Regions from separate parts of the Streptomyces sp. NPDC016309 genome, predicted to be linked through region 4. Evidence: riboswitches for the same ligand, from Rfam matches in the RefSeq annotation. Region 4 holds a riboswitch; each other region holds the start of a gene.
What was found. Region 4 has a riboswitch for cyclic di-AMP ahead of ACF068_RS09300 (transglycosylase SLT domain-containing protein). Riboswitches for the same ligand answer to the same signal wherever they lie in the genome.

Region 1: it holds a riboswitch for cyclic di-AMP, as region 4 does, so the genes downstream of both, ACF068_RS29900 (peptidoglycan DD-metalloendopeptidase family protein) here and ACF068_RS09300 (transglycosylase SLT domain-containing protein) in region 4, are expected to answer to the same signal.
Region 2: it holds a riboswitch for cyclic di-AMP, as region 4 does, so the genes downstream of both, ACF068_RS26890 (M23 family metallopeptidase) here and ACF068_RS09300 (transglycosylase SLT domain-containing protein) in region 4, are expected to answer to the same signal.
Region 3: it holds a riboswitch for cyclic di-AMP, as region 4 does, so the genes downstream of both, ACF068_RS27195 (M23 family metallopeptidase) here and ACF068_RS09300 (transglycosylase SLT domain-containing protein) in region 4, are expected to answer to the same signal.

Annotation. Positions count from the first base shown of each region.
Region 1 is NZ_JBIBSG010000017.1:3,963-8,765, reverse strand. Features, by position in the region: gene ACF068_RS29915 (carboxymuconolactone decarboxylase family protein) at 1-228, shown strand, start outside; gene ACF068_RS29910 (TetR/AcrR family transcriptional regulator) at 278-895, shown strand; gene ACF068_RS29905 (SGNH/GDSL hydrolase family protein) at 1,017-1,811, opposite strand; gene ACF068_RS29900 (peptidoglycan DD-metalloendopeptidase family protein) at 1,984-2,892, opposite strand; cyclic di-AMP (ydaO/yuaA leader) riboswitch at 2,896-3,054, opposite strand; gene ACF068_RS29895 (tyrosine-protein phosphatase) at 3,667-4,479, shown strand; gene ACF068_RS29890 (DUF6126 family protein) at 4,495-4,611, opposite strand; gene ACF068_RS29885 (XRE family transcriptional regulator) at 4,632-4,803, opposite strand, start outside.
Region 2 is NZ_JBIBSG010000011.1:220,593-225,395, reverse strand. Features, by position in the region: gene ACF068_RS26900 (PrsW family intramembrane metalloprotease) at 1-554, shown strand, start outside; gene ACF068_RS26895 (aldo/keto reductase) at 672-1,616, opposite strand; gene ACF068_RS26890 (M23 family metallopeptidase) at 1,746-2,855, opposite strand; cyclic di-AMP (ydaO/yuaA leader) riboswitch at 2,867-3,001, opposite strand; tRNA gene ACF068_RS26885 (tRNA-Met) at 3,342-3,415, opposite strand; gene ACF068_RS26880 (alpha/beta fold hydrolase) at 3,560-4,399, shown strand; tRNA gene ACF068_RS26875 (tRNA-Lys) at 4,514-4,586, opposite strand; gene ACF068_RS26870 (FG-GAP-like repeat-containing protein) at 4,772-4,803, opposite strand, start outside.
Region 3 is NZ_JBIBSG010000012.1:51,008-55,810, reverse strand. Features, by position in the region: gene ACF068_RS27210 (DNA topoisomerase (ATP-hydrolyzing) subunit A) at 1-140, opposite strand, end outside; gene ACF068_RS27205 (M16 family metallopeptidase) at 402-1,739, shown strand; gene ACF068_RS27200 (M16 family metallopeptidase) at 1,736-3,130, shown strand; cyclic di-AMP (ydaO/yuaA leader) riboswitch at 3,364-3,525, shown strand; gene ACF068_RS27195 (M23 family metallopeptidase) at 3,539-4,327, shown strand; gene ACF068_RS27190 (GntR family transcriptional regulator) at 4,518-4,803, shown strand, end outside.
Region 4 is NZ_JBIBSG010000003.1:320,689-325,491, reverse strand. Features, by position in the region: gene ACF068_RS09305 (SpoIIE family protein phosphatase) at 1-1,898, shown strand, start outside; cyclic di-AMP (ydaO/yuaA leader) riboswitch at 2,493-2,688, shown strand; gene ACF068_RS09300 (transglycosylase SLT domain-containing protein) at 2,694-3,482, shown strand; gene ACF068_RS09295 (hypothetical protein) at 3,637-3,801, shown strand; gene ACF068_RS09290 (polyamine aminopropyltransferase) at 3,830-4,803, opposite strand, start outside.

The DNA of each region.
Region 1 (4,803 bases), on a different contig from region 4:
TACACGGAGCTGGAGCGCGACGTGCTGGAGTACGCCGAGGCGATGACCGCCACCCCGCCGGCCGTCGGCGACGCCCTGGCGGAACGGCTGCGCCGGGCGCTCGGGGAGGCCGCGTTCGTGGAGCTGACCGCCATGGTGGCGCTGGAGAACATGCGCTCGCGGATCAATTCCGCGCTGGACCTGACCAGTCAGGGGTTCCGGGACCAGTGCGACCTCGGCCGCCGGTGACGGACGGCGGGACCGTACGGCACTTCGGGGCACGCCCTAGGGTGTCGGCGTGGGCAGAGTGCGGTTGAGCGTGGCCGAGCGGCGGGAGGAGCTGCTGCGGGCCGCCGTCGAGCAGATCGAGGCGCGGGGCGTCGCGGCGGTGCGGATCGCCGACGTGGCGTCCGCGCTGGGCGTGAGCAACGCGCTGGTGCTGTACCACTTCGCCACGAAGGAGCGGCTCGTCGCGGCCGCGTTCGCGTACGCCGCCGAGGGCGACCTCGCGCACCTGCGCCGGCTGCTGGGCCGCCGGACGACGGCGGCGCGCCGGCTGCGGGCGGCCGTGCACTGGTACGCGCCGACCGGCCGGGCCAAGGGGTGGCGCCTGTGGATCGAGGGCTGGGCGGCGGCGCTGCGCGAGCCCGCGCTGCGGGAGGTGGCCCAGGACCTCGACCGGCGGTGGAAGGCGGCGCTGGCGGAGGTCATCGCGGAGGGTGCCGCGGCAGGCGAGTTCCGCTGCGGTGACCCGGTCGCGGCGGCCTGGCGGCTGACCGCGTTCCTGGACGGACTGGCCGTGCAGCGGACCGCCTACGCCCCCGCCTTCTCCGGCGCCGTGATGCGCGCCTGGGCGGACGAGGCCCTCGCCCGCGAGATAGGTCTCCCGGAGCCCCGCCCCGGCTCGCACGAGTGAGCCGAGGAGCGCTCCGATGCCGAAAGGGCCGTCGCGAGGCACCAGCGACCGAGCACGACGGCCCGTCGGCACCGGACCGAGCGCTCCGAAGGCGAACCGGACCAGGAAAAGGGCGGCGCGGTTACAGGGGGAGCAGGTCCGGGCGCTTGGCCGAGACGTGGTCGCCGGACGATTCGCCGCGGAGCCGGCGCCCGATCCACGGGACCAGGTACTCGCGGGCCCACTGGATGTCGTCGCGGCGCAGTTCGAGGGGCCCGCGCGGCGGCAGGGGCGGCCATGCCTGGTCGGGGTCGGCGGGGACGGGCACGCCGAGGACCTGGCCGGCCCGCAGGGCGACGCGGGTGTGGCCCTCGGGCGACAGGTGGAGCCGGTCGCTGTCCCAGGCCCGCCGGTCCTGGACGGTCTTGAGGGACCACAGGTCGAGCACCGGGCAGCCGTAGCGGTCCGCGACGGCGCGCACGTGCCCGTTGTAGGTGGCGATCTTGCCGCGCAGCCGGCGCAGCACCGGCACGTCGCGGGTGTCGAACCCGGTGGTCACCAGGACGGTGCCGACCACGGACGTCAGATCGGCGACGGCCCGTTCGAAGCGCTCGGCGACCTCGTCCGGGTCGCTGCCGGGGCGGATGATGTCGTTGCCGCCGGCACAGAAGGTCACCAGGTCGGGGGCGAGTTCCTTGGCTCGCGGCACCTGCTCCTCGACGATCTGGTCGAGGAGACGCCCGCGTACGGCGAGGTTGGCGTACCGGAAGCCCTGGTGCTCCGGCAGCCGGTCCGCCAGGAGCACCGCGAGGCGGTCCGCCCAGCCGACGAACGTACCGTCGGGGCCGGGGTCTCCGACGCCTTCGGTGAAGCTGTCACCGATCGCCGCGTACGACCCGAACACGTCACTGTCTCTGAATCCCGAATCGTCTGCCACGGGGACACATCCTTCACCCGGGGATGTGACTTACGCGACCGTAAGGAGGGGTTGACGGGGCGTGATATTTCCCACCGGTCAAGATTCACCCAAGCCGGAATACGCCTCCGCCCGGCACCGGGAGGGGTGCCGGGCGGAGGCCTCACGCTCGTGATGCCGTCAGCGGCAGGTGTCAGACGGAGACGCCGTGCTGGCGGAGGTACGCCAGGGGGTCGATGTCCGAGCCGTAGCTGGGGCTGGTCCGGATCTCGAAGTGGAGGTGCGGACCGGTGGAGTTGCCGGTGGAGCCGGACAGGCCGATCTGCTGGCCGCCGCCGACCGTCTGGCCGGAGGAGACGGACAGCGAGGAGAGGTGGGCGTACTGCGAGTAGTTGCCGTCGGCGTGCTGGATGACGACCTCGTTGCCGTACGCGCCGCTCCAGCCGGCGGAGACGACGGTGCCCGGGCCGACGGCCTTGACGGTGGTGCCGGAGGAGGCGGCGAAGTCGACGCCCGTGTGGTAGCCGGAGGACCAGCTCGAGCCGGAGGCCCGGTAGGGGGTGGTGACGCCGGCGTCGACCGGGGCGGTGAAGCCGGAGCCGCTGGCCTGGGGGGCGGCCTGGGCGGGGCCCTGGGTCTTGGCCGGGGCCTCGGTCTTGGCGGCGGAGCGGGACGCGCGGCTCTCGGCGCGGGTGTCGTCGGCCTTGGGCTTCGCCGGGGCGGCGGTGGACTTGGCGCCGAGGGTGAGCTTCATGCCCGGGAGGATCAGGGAGGGGTCCTCGCCGATGACCTGGCGGTTGTCCTTGTAGAGCTTGTGCCAGCCGCCCTTGACGTTCTTGTTGTAAGCGATCTTGGAGAGGTAGTCGCCGGCGACCACGGTGTACGTGCGCGGCGCGGCCTTCTTCGCGGCGGCCTCGGGGGCGGCCTTGGCGGCGGTGACGGCCGCCTGCGGGGCGGTGGCCGGGGCTGCGGCCGGCGCGGCGTGTGCGCCGGTGGCGCCGAGCAGCGGGAGGGCGATGGCGGCGCCACCGGTTCCGGCGGCGACGAAACCACGCGTGATGGGGCTGGACTTGGGACGGCGGTGCTTACCCTTCGCGGGCATGGCTTTTCCTCTCCGGCGCCTGCGAGGTGAGCTGTCGGGTTCGGACTGGAGTTGTCCGGCCGCGCCATGGACGCGACTTCACCCCGAGCCGGGTCCCGGAAATTCCGGGCCGGCGAACTACCTGGGTCCCCCGCTCCTGCCACGCGTGGGTGGGTGGGAATTCCGACCGGTGGCAGGATTCGGCGGTCCGGCCGGATTGCCGTGACGTTAAGCGAGCCGGGTCGGCGTGAACAAGCCGCCGCTTTCCGACCCGCATTCGGGAGGGTTCGGCGGTCATGGAATTCCGGTCACCCTGCGTCCATTGCGGATCATGTATTTCCGCTGTGGGCACGGCATTTAGGAATCGACCTCCGCCACGGACCGTCACGTTTATGACGCTGCTCACGTGGCCGGGGTCATCTCCCCCGCGACCAGGGCACGTTATCCCCAATCCCCCAATACGGACAGACAGCCCAATACTTGACGGACCTCCGCAATACCTTCATCCCCATGCACCACACCAAGCCATGTCGACAGCCCGACTCCGGGTCGACCAATGATGACCAATCCGGACAGATGCCTACACCTCCCCCACTACCCGGGTCGCGCGGCTCCGCCCCGGCCCGGCGGCACCGCCCCGCCCAGCCGCGACGCGTGCCCCGCCGGTCGCTGACCTGCGCGGGGCAACGAATGTGCGACCTGCACGGAGATTGATCGCGTCACGAACCGATGTCGTATCGTCGGATGGCGAGATTGTCGGTGCCCGACGCCGACCGCAGACACGGAGGAGCCCCCGTGACGCAGCAGCTTCCGCAGGTCCCGTCGACCGAGCCCGAGCTGACCGGAGTCCGCAACTTCCGTGACGTCGGTGGGCTCCCGACCGTGGACGGCCGGCGGGTGCGGCACGGCAGGCTCTACCGCAGCGGACACCTCGCGCACGCGACGGGAGAGGACGCCGCCTTCCTGGCCGGCCTCGGCCTCCACACGATCTTCGACTTCCGCAACGCCGCCGACCAGAAGATCGAAGGCCCGGACGTCGAGCTGCCCGGGGTCCGCAACGTGAACCTCCCGCTCTCCGACCCGGCCGACGGCGCCGAGTTCTGGGCCATGGTCCGCGACGGGAACCTCGACCAGCTACGCGCTCTCCTGGCCGACGGCAAGGCCGCCGCCCGGATGACCGCCTCGTACCGGATGATCATCCGCGAGCGCACGGCCGAGCACAGCCGGGTCCTCCACGCGCTCGCCGAGGACAGCGTCCCGGCCCTGATGCACTGCGCGGCCGGCAAGGACCGGGCGGGACTGTCCATAGCGGTGTCCCTGCTGGCCGTCGGCGTCGAGCGGGAGGCGATCGAGGAGGACTACCTCAAGTCGAACGACCCCCGCCGCCGCTACCGGGTGCGCCGCAGCGACGACTCCCCCTCCGCGATGTCACCGCAGGTCATGGAGCTGCTCAACCCCCTCTTCGAGGCCCGCGTCGAGTACCTGGACGCGGCCTTCGCGACGATCGAGGAGACCTGGGGGTCGACCGAGCGCTACCTGACGGAAGGGCTGGGGCTCAGCCCCGCCACGCGGGAGCGGCTGCGCGAGCGGCTGCTCGACGAGGCCTGATCCACCGGAGACGTCCTACTCGGCGCCGAGGGCGAACAGCAGGTAGAGGAAGGCCGCGAAGAGGTGGCCCGCGACCAGGTAGGCGAAGAGCCGGATGGCGAGCCCGCGGGGGAACGTCCGTTCCTGGGTCATGGTGGATCTCTCCGATCGGTTCAGCGGCGGTGGACGCCCGCGCCGAGGCACAGGTCGGCCGCGGGGCTCTGCATGAGGGTGTGGACGAACAGCAGCCCGGCGCCGCCGCGCGTGGCGGCGCCGATGCGGTGCGGGGTGAGCGAGTCGAAGTGGGCGCTGTCCCCCGGGTCGAGGACGTGTACGGCCTCGCCC
Region 2 (4,803 bases), on a different contig from region 4:
GGATCCGCCGCGTGGCGCTGCCGCTGCTGGGGCTGGCCCTGGCGATGGGCATGCACGCGCTGTGGAACGGGTCGGCGGCGTACGGGCCGTGGGGGTTCTACGCGGTGTACGGGGCGTTCATGCTGCCCGCGTTCGGACTGCTGACGTGGCTGGCGATCTGGTCGCGCCAGCGCGAACTGCGCACGGTGTCCGGCGAGCTCCCGGCGTACGCGGCGGCGGGCTGGCTCTCCCCCGCCGAACCGCTCGCGCTCTCCTCGATGCGGGCGCGCGGGCTGGCGCGCGGGTACGCGGCGCGCTGCTTCGGCCCGGCGGCGGCCCGCGCGGTCGGCGAGTACGAGGCGTTCGCCACATCCCTGGCGTTCCTCCGCCACCGGGCCCGCCGGGGCGCGGTGGGCGCGGACTTCGCGGCCCGGGAGCAGGAGCTGCTGCACCACCTGTGGCAGCGCAAGGAGGTCGCCGGACCGGCGCTCACGTACGCCGCGCAGGCCACCGGCCGGGTGTGGACGCCACCCCCGCACCTCGACTACGGCGGCTACAACCCGTACCGCTTCTGACCCCGCCCGCCGGCCGTCAGGCCGAGGCGGCCGTCAGGCCGAGGCGGCCGTCAGGCCGAGGCGGCGGTCAGGCCGAGGCGCGGCGGCGGGGCGCGGCCCGTCAGGCCGAGGCGGCCGTCAAGCCGAAGCGGCGGTCAGCGTCGCCAGCTCGTCGGGGGTGAGCTCCAGCTCGGCGACCGCCAGCAGGGCGGGTAGCTGCTCGACCGTACGGGCCGAGGCGAGCGGCGCGGTGACGGTCGGGCGGGCGGCGAGCCACGCCAGGGCGACGGTGGCGATCTCGGCGCCCCGGGCCGCCGCGACGGCGTCCAGCGCGGCGAGGACTTCGCGCCCGCGCTCGCCGTCCAGGTGCTTGGCCGCGCTGCCCGCCCGCGCGCTGTCCACCCGGGCGCCCGGCCGGTACTTGCCGGTGAGGAAGCCGGAGGCGAGCGCGAAGTACGGCACGGCACCGAGGCCGGCGCGCTCGGCGGTGTCCTGGAGAGCGCCCTCGTAGGTGTCGCGGGAGACCAGGTTGTAGTGCGGCTGGAGCGCGACGTACTTCGCCAGGCCCTCGCGCTCGGCGAAGTCCAGCGAGGCCCGGAGGCGCTCGGCGGAGATGTTGGAGGCGCCGACGGCGCGCACCTTGCCGTCCCGCACCAGTTGGTCGAGGGCGGTGACGATCTCCTCGACCGGCACGGACGGGTCGTCGAAGTGCGTGTAGTACAGGTCGATGTGGTCCGTGCCGAGGCGGCGCAGCGACTCCTCGGCCGCGGCCTTGATGTTCGTGGCGCCGAGTCCCTTGAAGTCCGGGTGGGCGCCGACCTTGGTGGCGACGACGATGTCGGACCTGTTGCCGCGCGCGGCCATCCACCTGCCGATGACGGCCTCGGACTCGCCGCCCTCGTTGCCCGCGGCCCACGCCGAGTAGCTGTCGGCCGTGTCGACGAAGTTGCCGCCCGCCGCCGCGTACGCGTCGAGGACGGCGAAGGACTGCGCCTCGTCGGCGGTCCAGCCGAAGACGTTGCCGCCGAGGGCGAGGGGGAAGACGTGGAGGTCGGACGTGCCCAGGGTGCGCAGAGAGGTCATGGCGTGGATCAACGCGGCGGCCGGACGGGATATTCCGGGTGTTCGGCCACGAAACCGGCAGCCCTGGCGTCGGGGGGTCGCCGCCAGGGCTGCCGGGGACGGGTGGTCCGGAGCGAGCGCTCGGACGGGTCAGACGGTGAGGCCCTTGTCCCGCAGCCACGCCATGGGGTCGATGCCCTCGCCGCCCGCGGTGTGCACCTCCAGGTGCAGGTGCGGTCCGGTCACGTTGCCGGTGGCGCCGACCCGGCCGATGGTCTCGCCGGTGCCGACCTGCTGCCCGGCGCCGACCGTCATCGACGACAGGTGGCAGTACCAGACCTCCGTGCCGTCCTCCAGCTCCAGGACGATGCGGTAGCCGTACGAGCCCGACCAGCCGGCCGACTTCACGGTGCCGCTGTGGACGGCCTTGGCGGGCGTGCCGGTGGGAGCGGCGAGGTCGAGGCCCGTGTGGTAGCCGGAGGACCACATGCTGCCGGCCTGACCGAAGGTCGAGGTGATGGTGTACGAGGAGGTCGGCAGGGACCAGCTCGCGGCCTGCTCGGCCAGCCGGGCCGCCTCCGCGGCCGCCTCGGCCGCCTTCGCCTTCGCGGCGGCCTCCGCCTCGGCCTCCGCCTCGGCCTCTGCCTTCGCCTTCTCCTCGGCGGCCTGCTTCTCGGCGGCGGTCTGCTGCGCCTTCGCCTCGGCGGCCGCCTGCTCGGCCGCGGCGGCCTCGGCGGCGGCCTTCGCCTCGGCGTCGGCGGTGGCCTGCTGCTGCTCGGCCTGCTGGAGGATGCGGGCGCGCAGCGCCTCGCCGGCGTCCGCGCCGCCGCTCCCGTCCGCGTCGGCGGCGGGGGTGGTGAGGGAGGCGGTGGTGAGCGCCCCGTCGTCGTGGCGGTCCTCGCCGGATCCGGAGTCGTCGGACATCAGCGAGCCGATGCCGGGCAGGGACTCGGCGTCCGGCAGGTGGTCGGTGATGACGTCCGGCAGGGATATGGAGACCGCCGGCTTGTCCTGCGCGGTGGCCATGCCGCCCGCGCCGACCGCCGCGATCACGCCGACACCGAGGACGGTGGAGCTACGGGCGAGTCCGCCGCGCTGCTTGGCCACCCGGTGCCGGCCCCGGACGGGGCGGACGGTCTCCTCGGTGGGGTTCCATTCCTCCCACTGCCCGTTTACGGGTGCGGCGTCCGGGATACCCGAAGACTGGAACGAGGCGGGAGAGCCGTATGGAGCTTCGGGGGCAGGCCTGTTGGACGCCACGGAGGCGCACTCCTTTCCTTCCTTCTCGCCTACCGGGTTAGCTGACGGGTTCGGAGCAGGAAGGTCTCCTACGGGCCCACTTCGGCCCGATTCACCCCAAGGTGGTGGTTCCCCGGTTCCCTTGCGGAATTCGGCGCACGCGCGCGGTGCCGTCTCTTGCGACGACTGGGACGACCGCGCTGCGTTATCGAACGTTAATAGACGGGGGCTCCGGATTCCAAGCTGTTCCTACTGATCATTAACCGCCCGGCCCCCGGATATACCGGACGACAACCGGGCACATACGGGCGAGTTGACCATGCCTCAGAAACATGCACCGACCACACTGATACTGACGGACCGTCACGTCATCCGCGCTGCGACACCCACCGACTACGCAGCGTGCCCACGGAGCGAAGGGGTGCACACGTCCCGGGAAAGGCGCCACGGGAAAGGGCCGGGCACGACGAAGGCCCGGTGCGCAATGCACCGGGCCTTCGCCTTCAGTAGCGGGGACAGGATTTGAACCTGCGACCTCTGGGTTATGAGCCCAGCGAGCTACCGAGCTGCTCCACCCCGCGTCGGTGAACACCACCTTACGCCATCCGGCGCACGATCCCTAACCAATATCGCTGGTAGCCGCCCGGAGAGGACGAAACACCCTCGGGCGCCCTCCCACCGGAACCTCGTTGCCGCCCTCCGACAGGGGTGACATGGTCACGTCCATGTCTTCCTTCACCGCCGACGACGGCACCACGCTGGCCTACCGCGTGTCCGGAGCCGGCACCCCACTGATCTGCCTGCCCGGCGGCCCGATGCAGGCCTCCGCCTACCTCGGTGACCTCGGCGGCCTCACCGCCCACCGCCGGCTGGTCATGCCGGACCTCCGGGGCACCGGGCGCTCGGACGTGCCCGCCGACCCCGGCTCCTACCGGTGCGACCGGCTCGTCGACGACGTGGAGGCCCTCCGGCGCCACCTCGGCCTGGAGCGGATGGACCTGCTCGCCCACTCGGCCGGGGCCAACCTGGCGGCGCTGTACCTGACCCGCCACCCCGGGCGCGTCGGCAGGCTCGCGCTGGTCACGCCGAGCGTGCTGGCCGTGGACGTCCCCATCACCGGCGACGCGCGTCTCGCCACGGCGGCACGGCGCCGGGACGAGCCGTGGTTCCCGGCGGCGTACGCGGCGCTGGAGGCGATCGTCGCCGGAAGGGGGACCGCCGACTCGTGGCGGGCCATGGCGCCGTTCACCTACGGCCGCTGGGACGCGGCCGCGCGGGCCCACCACGCCGCCGGTGACGAACAGCGCAACGACGAGGCCGCGCGGGTCCACGCCTCCGAAGGCGCCTTCGCCCCGGACACCGTCCGTGCCGCGTTCGCCCGCCGGACCTCACCGGTGCTGGTCCTCGCCGGCGAGTTCGACGTGGCCGCCCCGCCCGGCGCCATGGCCGCCTACGCCGCCCTGTTCCCGGACGCCGACCTCCGCGTCCAGCCGGGAGCCGGGCACTTCCCCTGGCTCGACGACCCCGCCCAATTCACCGCGACGGCGGCGGCGTTCCTGTCCTGACCGGCCGGGGCACCGCGGACGAGCCGCCCGGCCGGTGCGCCCGCCCGGACACGCACCGGCCCGGGAACGACGACGGCCCCGGTCCGGAGGATCTCCGGACCGGGGCCGAGTGCGTAGGCCGTGTGGGACTCGAACCCACAACCAACGGATTAAAAGTCCGCTGCTCTGCCAATTGAGCTAACGGCCCTCGACGAGTCACCCCTGAGCATAGCCCCATGGCGCCCGCCGTCCGATCGGGTATCGGGGGAACCGGCGCCGTCGCGCCGCCCCGGCGGCCCTCCCGCCCCACCGCCCCGCGCCCCGCCCCGTACGACACGGCAGGGCCCGTACGGCACGGAGAACACGCGCCGTACGGGCCCTGCCGGACACGACCTAGAACAGGCCCTTGTAGCCCTGCCAGCCGG
Region 3 (4,803 bases), on a different contig from region 4:
GCGTCCGGCAGGGCCCGGGAGTAGATCACCGAGTACGCGTACTCGAGGAAGGAGCCCTGCATTTCGTCGACGACGTCGATGTCGAGGATCTTCTCCTCGAAGTCGTCGGGCTGCGTGGTCTTCGTGCTGCGGCGGGCCATCGCGGCTGCGGCTCCTTCACCAACAAGGTTGATCTGACGACGCCCATTGTGGACCGTCCCACTGACAACGCCGACCGCGACCCGGAAGAGGGACGCGACGGGGATCCGGGAACTCCACCGGGTGTCAGTCCGCTTGCATACAGTGGCAGGACTTCCACAGCGGTCCACGGCAGGTCGCGAGGGCCGCATACAGTGGCAGGACTTCCCAGCGGCCCGCAGCTGGATCTTTCCCCCATAGCGATCGAAGGGACGTACATGCCCATGGGTCACACGGCCACAGCCCAGGCCGGCTCCGGCGGCCTGACAGCGACCGAGCACCGCCTGGCCAACGGCCTGCGCGTGGTGCTCTCCGAGGACCACCTGACCCCGGTCGCCGCGGTCTGCCTCTGGTACGACGTCGGCTCCCGCCACGAGGTCGAGGGCCGCACCGGCCTGGCCCACCTCTTCGAGCACCTGATGTTCCAGGGGTCGAAGCAGGTCCAGGGCAACGGCCACTTCGAACTGGTGCAGGGTGCCGGCGGCTCCCTCAACGGTACGACCAGCTTCGAGCGCACCAACTACTTCGAGACCATGCCCGCCCACCAGCTCGAGCTGGCGCTGTGGCTGGAAGCCGACCGGATGGGCTCCCTGCTCGCCGCGCTCGACGACGAGTCCATGGAGAACCAGCGGGACGTCGTCAAGAACGAGCGCCGCCAGCGGTACGACAACGTTCCGTACGGCACGGCCTTCGAGAAGCTGACCGCCCTCGCCTACCCCGAGGGCCACCCGTACCACCACACCCCGATCGGCTCCATGGCGGACCTGGACGCCGCCACCCTGGAGGACGCGCGGAACTTCTTCCGCACGTACTACGCGCCCAACAACGCCGTCCTGTCGGTCGTCGGCGACATCGACCCCGAGCAGACGCTCGCCTGGGTCGAGAAGTACTTCGGCTCCATCCCCTCCCACGACGGCAAGCAGCCGCCCCGGGACGGGACGCTGCCCGAGGTCATCGGCGAGCAGCTCCGTGAGGTCGTCGTCGAGGAGGTGCCGGCCCGCGCCCTGATGGCCGCCTACCGGCTCCCGCACGACGGCACCCGCGAGTGCGACGCCGCCGACATCGCCCTCACGGTCCTGGGCGGCGGCGAGTCGTCGCGGCTGCACAACCGCCTGGTGCGCCGCGACCGCACGGCCGTGGCCGCCGGCTTCGGCCTGCTCCGTCTGGCGGGCGCCCCCTCGCTCGGCTGGCTGGACGTCAAGACGTCCGGTGGCGTCGAGGTCCCCGACATCGAGGCGGCCGTCGACGACGAGCTCGCCCGGTTCGCCGCCGAGGGCCCCACGCCCGAGGAGATGGAGCGCGCCCAGGCCCAGCTCGAGCGCGAGTGGCTGGACCGGCTCGGCACGGTCGCCGGCCGCGCCGACGAACTGTGCCGGTTCGCCGTGCTGTTCGGCGACCCCCAGCTCGCCCTGACCGCCGTCCAGCGCGTCCTGGACGTCACCGCCGAGGAGGTGCAGGCGGTGGCCAAGGCCCGCCTCCGCCCCGACAACCGGGCGGTGCTGGTCTACGAACCCGCCGGCACCGACCACAGCGACCAGGTAGAAGAGGGAGCCGACCAGTGAGCGACGCCGCTGTGTCCCTGACGTCCATGGAGTTCCACCCGCAGCCCCAGGCGGGCACGCCCAAGCCGTGGGCCTTCCCCGCGCCCGACCGCGGCACGCTGGACAACGGCCTGACCGTGCTGCGCTGCCACCGTCCCGGCCAGCAGGTCGTGGCCGTCGAGATCTTCCTCGCCGCCCCGCTGGAGGCCGAGCCCGAGGGCCTGGACGGCGTCGCCACGATCATGGCGCGGGCCCTCTCCGAAGGCACCGACAAGCACTCGGCGGAGGAGTTCGCCGCCGAGCTGGAGCGCTGCGGCGCCACCCTCGACGCGCACGCCGACCACCCCGGTGTACGCGTCTCCCTGGAGGTCCCCGTCTCCCGGCTCGGCAAGGCCCTCGGACTGGTCGCCGAGGCCCTGCGCGCCCCCGCGTTCGCCGACAGCGAGGTCGAGCGGCTCGTCCGCAACCGGCTGGACGAGATCCCGCACGAGATCGCCAACCCGGGCCGCCGTGCCGCCATGCAGCTCTCCAAGGAGCTGTTCCCGGCCACCTCCCGCATGTCCCGCCCCCGCCAGGGCACCGAGGAGACCGTCGCCCGGATCGACGCGGCGGCCGTGCGCGCCTTCTACGAGGCGCACATGCGTCCCGCCACCGCCACCGCGGTCGTCGTCGGCGACCTCACCGGCGTCGACCTCGACGCGGTGCTCGCCGACACCATCGGCGCCTGGACCGGCGACTCGGCCGAGCCCCGCCCCGTGCCGCCCGTGACGGCGGACGACAGCGGCCGGGTCGTCATCGTCGACCGCCCCGGCGCCGTGCAGACCCAGCTCCTCATCGGCCGGATCGGCCCCGACCGGCACGACCGGGTCTGGCCCGCCCAGGTGCTCGGCACCTACTGCCTGGGCGGCACGCTCACCTCCCGCCTCGACAAGGTCCTGCGCGAGGAGAAGGGCTACACCTACGGCGTACGGGCCTTCGGCCAGGTACTGCGCTCCGGCCCGGACGGCGGGGCCGCCATGCTCGCCATCAGCGGCTCGGTCGACACCCCGAACACCGGCCCGGCCCTCGACGACCTGTGGAAGGTGCTGCGTACCCTCGCCGCCGAGGGACTGACCGACGCCGAGCGCGAGACGGCCGTGCAGAACCTGGTGGGCGTCGCCCCCCTCAAGTACGAGACGGCCGCCTCCGTCGCGGGCACCCTCGCCGACCAGGTCGAGCAGCACCTCCCCGACGACTTCCAGGCGCAGATGTACGCCCGGCTCGCCGAGACGGGCACCGTGGAGGCCACCGCGGCGGTCGTCAGCGCCTTCCCGGTGGACCGTCTGGTCACGGTCCTCGTCGGGGACGCCGCTCGGATCAAGGAGCCCGTCGAGGCGCTCGGAATCGGCCAAGTGACCGTGGTCACCGGCTGATTGACGCTGTCGCCCCGCTTCCGCGACCGCTCCCGGACCCCGGCGTCCCCCGACGCCGGGGTCCACCCGTGTCCCCCTCCCGGATGCCCGGCCAAATGTCCGGTTTGTTGCGGAGATTCGGTGTCTGCCCTGTGGCGTGCGCTACAAAAAACCGTGTCTGTTTGGTGATTGAAAGATCGGCCGCTTAGCGTCTGATGGGCTGTCCGACCGGTACCCGCCGCACCCGCGGCACCGGGCAGCCATCGCCGAGTCCCCGTCAGGCGCGAGCCAGGGGAGCCGGGGACCCATGAAGTCCCTGGGGTGAATCGGACGCCTTCGCAGCCGCGGAGGGGCCCGTAGGAGACCTTCCTGCTCCGAACCCGTCAGCTAACCCGGTAGGCGAGAAGGAAGGAAAGGATCAGCCACTTCATGGCGTTCACCCGTGCCACCGGGAAGCACCGTGCCCCGAGCCGCCTGAGCCGCAAGAGCGCACACGTCGCCGGAGTCGCGGCCCTCGCCACCACCGGCGTCATCGGAACCCTCGCTTCCCCGGCGCTCGCCGCCGCCCCGGACGCCGCACCCGGCTCGCTCGAGGACACCGGCCTCAACCAGGCGGTCATCACCGACACGCTCGCCGAGCAGATCGACGCCCAGGCCGAGGCCCAGGAACTGGAGGCCCAGGAGACGGCGGCCAAGGCCGCCGCCCAGGCGAAGGCCGAGGCCGAGGCGAAGCTCAAGGCCGAGGCCCGGGTGAAGGCGGCCCGCGACGCCAAGGAGCGCGCCGACCGCGAGGCCGAGCGCAAGCGGCTGAACTCCTTCCAGGCGCCCATCGCCGGCAGCTACGTCAGCACCGGCTACCAGACCGGTGGCGCCATGTGGTCCTCCGGCAGCCACACCGGCGTCGACTTCCACGCCGCTTCCGGCACCACCGTCGTCTCCGTGGGCGCCGGCACCGTCGTCGAGGCCGGCTGGGGCGGCGCGTACGGCAACAACATCGTCATCCGGATGAACGACGGCACGTACACCCAGTACGGCCACCTGGCCTCGATCAACGTCTCGGTCGGCCAGACCGTGATGCCGGGGCAGCAGATAGGCCTCTCCGGCTCGACCGGCAACTCGTCCGGCCCGCACCTGCACTTCGAGGCCCGCACGGGCGCCGACTACGGCTCGGACATCGACCCCGTCGCGTACCTCCGCTCGCACGGCGTCAACGTCTGACCGCCTCCGCTCCTCCGACAGGCCCCGGTTCGGGACACGAACCGGGGCCTTCGTCGTGTCGCGTCCCGCACGAGGCCGAAAAGAACTCCATGGATTCCGGGCGACTGTCGGAATTTTCGGCCCGCTGCAATAGAGTCATCGCACAAGCGTCAAGCGTTTGAATTTCGCGCGGTTCACAGGGGGTTCTGGTATGCGCATTCCAGCGCACTCGGTATGCACGGCGATCCGCGACGACATCGTCAACGGCGTGTTCGAGCGCGGCAGCCGGCTCACCGAGGAACACCTGGCCCGCCGCTACGGCGTCTCCCGCGTCCCGGTCCGCGAGGCGCTGCGCACCCTGGAGTCGGAGGGCTTCGTCACCACCCGCCGCCATGCCGGCGCCTGCGTCGCCGAACCCACCGAGCAGGAGGCGGCCGACCTGCTGGAGATGCGCACGCTGCTGGAGCCCCTCGGCGCCGCCCGTGCCGCCCAGCGCC
Region 4 (4,803 bases):
TCGGGCTGGACGAGAGCACCGCCGGGCTGCTGGCCTCGGGCCGTGCCGTGACCGACGAGGTGCACCTGGCCGGGGACCGGCTGCTGGCGGTCAACACCCGGCCGACCGCCCCGTACGGCGGGGCGGTCGGCACGGTCGCGACGCTGCGCGACACCACCGAGCTGCGCGCGGTGTCGGGGATGGCCGAGGTCGCGCGGGAGCGGCTGAGGCTGCTGTACGAGGCGGGCGTGCGGATCGGGACGACGCTGGATGTGGTACGCACCGCCGAGGAGCTGTCGGAGGTGACGGTCCCGGGGTTCGCGGACTTCGTGACGGTGGAGCTGCTGGATCCGGTGCTGCGGGGCGAGGAGCCGTCGGGCGGGCACACCGAGATGCGGCGCACCGCGGTGTGCGGGATCCGGGAGGACCACCCGCTCCAGCCGGTGGGCGACCTCGTCCGGTTCGCGGTGCCGACCACGCCGATGGCGGCGGCGCTGGCGGCCGGGCACGCGGTGCTGGAGGCCGACCTGAGCGTGGCGCACGGCTGGCGGGCGCAGGACCCGTCCGGGGCCGACGAGGCCCTCGCGTACGGCATCCACTCGCTGGTCACGGTGCCGTTGCAGGCACGCGGGGTGGTGCTGGGGATGGCCAACTTCTGGCGCTCGGAGCGTGCCGAGCCGTTCGAGGAGGAGGACCTCGCCTTCGCGGAGGAGGTGGCCGCCCGGGCCGCCGTGGCCGTCGACAACGCGCGGCGCTTCACCCGCGAGCACACCATGGCGGTCACCCTCCAGCGGAGCCTGCTGCCGCGGGTGCTGCCCGAGCAGAGCGCGCTGGACATCGCGTACCGCTACCTGCCCGCGCAGGCGGGGGTGGGCGGCGACTGGTTCGACGTCATCCCGCTCCCGGGGGCCCGGGTGGCCCTGGTGGTCGGCGACGTGGTGGGCCACGGTCTGCACGCCGCCGCCACGATGGGCCGGCTGCGGACCGCCGTGCACAACTTCTCCGCGCTGGACCTGCCGCCCGACGAACTGCTGGGCCATCTGGACGAGCTGGTCACCCGCATCGACCAGGAGGAGGGCGGGGACGGCAACGGGGAGGGCATCACGGGTGCCACCTGCCTGTACGCGATCTACGACCCGGCGACCGGCGGGTGCAGCGTGGCGACCGCCGGGCACTTCGTCCCGGCGCTGGTCCGCCCGGACGGCACCGTGGACTGCCCCGAGGTGCCCGTCTTCCCGCCCCTGGGGCTGGGCGGGCTGCCGTTCGAGACGGCCGAGCTCCGGCTCGCCGAGGGCACCCAGCTCGTCCTGTACACCGACGGCCTGATCGAGCACCGGCGGCGGGACGTCGACATCGGTCTGCGGGAGCTGCACGAGACGCTGTCCGGTCACCCCGGCCGGCCGCCCGAGGAGACCTGCGAGGCCGTGTTCCGGGCCATGCTGCCGCCGCACCGCCGCGACGACATCGCCCTGCTGGTGGCCCGCACCACGCTGCTCGACCCGTCCAGGGTCGCCGACTGGGACGTGCCGGCCGACCCGGCGGCCGTCGCCGGCGTCCGGGCCGCGTGCGGCCGGAAGCTGGAGCAGTGGGGACTGGAGGACATCGGGTTCACCACCGAGCTGATGCTCAGTGAGCTGATCACCAACGCCATCCGGTACGGCTCGGAGCCCATCCGCGTGCGGATGCTGTACGAGCGCCGGCTGGTCTGCGAGGTGTCGGACGGCAGCAGCACCTCCCCCCACCTGCGGCGCGCGGCCACCACCGACGAAGGCGGGCGGGGGCTGTTCCTGGTCTCCCAGTTCGCCGAACGGTGGGGCACCCGGTACACCCCGACCGGGAAGGTCATGTGGACCGAGCAGTCCCCGTCCGCGGGGCCCCGGCAGCCGGTGGAGCTGATGCTGGACGACATCTCCTGGTGAAGTGATCCATTCCCGCCGAATGGACGAGGGCCGTTTTGCTCCTTTCCCGCCGGCGCCGAATTCCTGAATGATCGCGGCGTTACCACGGGCCGGCCGGTACGCGTGGATCAATGGACGACCGGACCGCCGCAGGAAAGAAGCCGCGTCCGCTCCGGACGCCGTCGACAGGACTCGGACCGTCTCCGCCTTGCTTTCGCGAGGCGTGAATGTGGGAAGGGGGCCGATGCCGCTCGTTCCCGGGGATCCACGGGAGTGTCGATCGGGGCGGCCATCCGTGGTTCGCGCCCGGCGCTCCTCGCGAGTGACCGGCGATCACCCGCCCAGTCGGCAGCCTTACGCCCCATTTACCCCGCGATGGGCTCTAAGCCGGTAACGCGGCATGTGCCCATGTCCAGCCATACATAGGCGACTTGTCGCCCTTCCGAGGTCCGCGTGATAAGCATCACCGCGCCCTGCCTCCACGAGCCCTCGCACATGCCCGTATTTCCGTATGGGAACTGCGAAGTTGACGGTCCACCACTTCACGGCGGTAACCGCGCGTGTGGAATTCCAGCCTTGTTCCGTGCGGCCTCTCTCGCTTACGGTCCCCTCAATCCGGATGGACCGCCGAATCCTGCCGCCGTCCGGTAACCCCACCCACTCACGGACCAACGGCAGGAGCGGGGGACCCAGGTAAGCCGCCGGCCCGGATCACACCGGAACGGCTCGGGGTGAAGTCGTGGTGAATACCACGGCCGGACATCTCCCGTCCGAACCCGACAGCTCACCTCGCAGGCGACGGAGAGGAATTTCGCCATGCCCGCAAAGGGTAAGCACCGTCGTGCCAAGAACAGCCCGCTCGCACGCCGCCTCCTGGCCGCGGGCACGGGTGGCGCGGCGCTCGCGCTGCCGATGATCGGTGCCACGGCCGCCGAGGCGGCACCGAGCGCGGCGCCCAGCGCCGTGCACGCGGTCACCACCGCCGTGTCCGCCGCGCCGGCCGCCACGACCGCCGCCAAGAAGGCCGGCACCGTCACGTACGCCGTCGTCGCGGGCGACTCCCTGTCCAAGATCGCGCGGGAGCAGGGGGTGAGCGGCGGCTGGAAGAAGCTCTACGACGACAACCGCAAGGCCATCGGTGCCGACCCGTCCCTGATCCGCCCCGGCCTGAAGCTGACCATCGCCGGCAAGGCCGCGGCCGCGCGCCCCTCCGCCGCCCCCGAGCGCGCCGACCGGTCCGCCGTACGCCAGGCCGCCCCGGCCGCCGCCAAGGCCGTGTCCTACCCGGACAACCTGGACGGCTGGATCCGCGAGGCGCTGGACATCATGGCCCAGCACGGCATCCCCGGCACGTACGAGGGCATCCACCGCAACATCATGCGCGAGTCCTCGGGCAACCCGCTCGCGATCAACAACTGGGACTCCAACGCCCTGGCCGGAACGCCCTCCAAGGGCCTCCTCCAGGTGATCGCCCCGACCTTCGAGGCCTACCACGTGCCGGGCACCTCGACCGACCTCTACGACCCGGTCGCCAACATCACCGCCGCCTGCAACTACGCGGCCGACCGGTACGGCTCGATCGACAACGTCAACGGCCCGTACTGATCCTCCCGCTCCCGCACCGGGGCCGGCCGCACCCTCGCGGCCGGCCCCGCCGGCGTTTCCGCCCGGGAACCACCGCACCACCGCACCGGCATTGCATAACCATGCCAAATCGTGCAAACTTACGCATACCGCGTTGTACGAGGAGTTTTCCCGCATGGCCCACGAAGCCGACCCGACCGCTCCCGCCCCCGCCCCCGCCCTCCGCATCGACATCACCCTGGCCCGGAACTGCCACGACTGCGGCGAATGGGGCACCGTGATCGACGCCCAGGGCCACGACCGGCCCTGCCCGGCCTGCCAGCGCCCCCGCCGCGGCTGACCCCTGCCGCCCTCACGGGCGGGCACGCTCAGTAGTTCTGCCACTCGTGGCGGGTGTACTCCAGCACCGCCGGGTCCATCAGAGTGCTGGCGCGGACGTCCTGGGGGCGCCGGTCGACGGGGAAGACGGTGGCGGCCGCGAGGACGTCGTCGTCGAGGAAGCGCAGCGGCGGGGCGTCGGCCGCGAGGCGCAGCTTCGGGGGCGGGCCGTCGGCGCCGGGGGTGGCGAGGACGAAGCCCCAGTTGCCGAAGCTGGGGACGTCGACCTGGTAGGGGGTGGTCGCGTAGCCGGCCTTCCCGATGGTGGCGGCGATGGACCAGTACGACTTGGGCGCGAAGAACGGCGACCCGCCCTGGACCATGACGCGGCTGTCGGGGGTCAGGACGCGGCCCAGCAGGTGGTAGAACTCGACGCTGTACAGCTTGGCGAGGGCGGCGGTGTCCGGGTCCGGGAAGTCGATGAGGACGGCGTCGTAGCGCCGGGTGGCGTCCCGCAGCCAGTTGAAGGCGTCGGCGTTGACGACGGTGACGCGCGGGTCGGACAGCGCGTGCCGGTTGAGGTCGAGCAGCGGGGCGAAGGTGCGGGCCAGCCGTGTCATGGCCGGGTCGAGGTCGACGAGGGTGACGGTGTCCACGTCGTCGTAGCGCAAAACCTCCCGGAGGGCCAGCGCGTCTCCGCCGCCCAGGATCAGCACGGAGGAGCGCTTCCCGGCGAGCGCGGGGTGGACCAGCGCCTCGTGGTAGCGGTACTCGTCCACGGACGAGAACTGGAGGTCGCCGTTGAGGAACAGCCGTGTGTCGGGCTGCCCGGTGAAGGCGGTGGAGCGGGTGACCACGATGTCCTGGTACGGCGTGGTCTCGGCGTGCACGATGGGGTCGCGGTAGAGCTGCTGGCGTGCCGTGACCTCGATGTCGTCGGCCAGGACGTACACCGTGGCGAGGACGGCGAGGACGCCGCCCGCGCCGGCCAGCAGCCCGTTGCGCACCATCGGGCGGGTTTCGC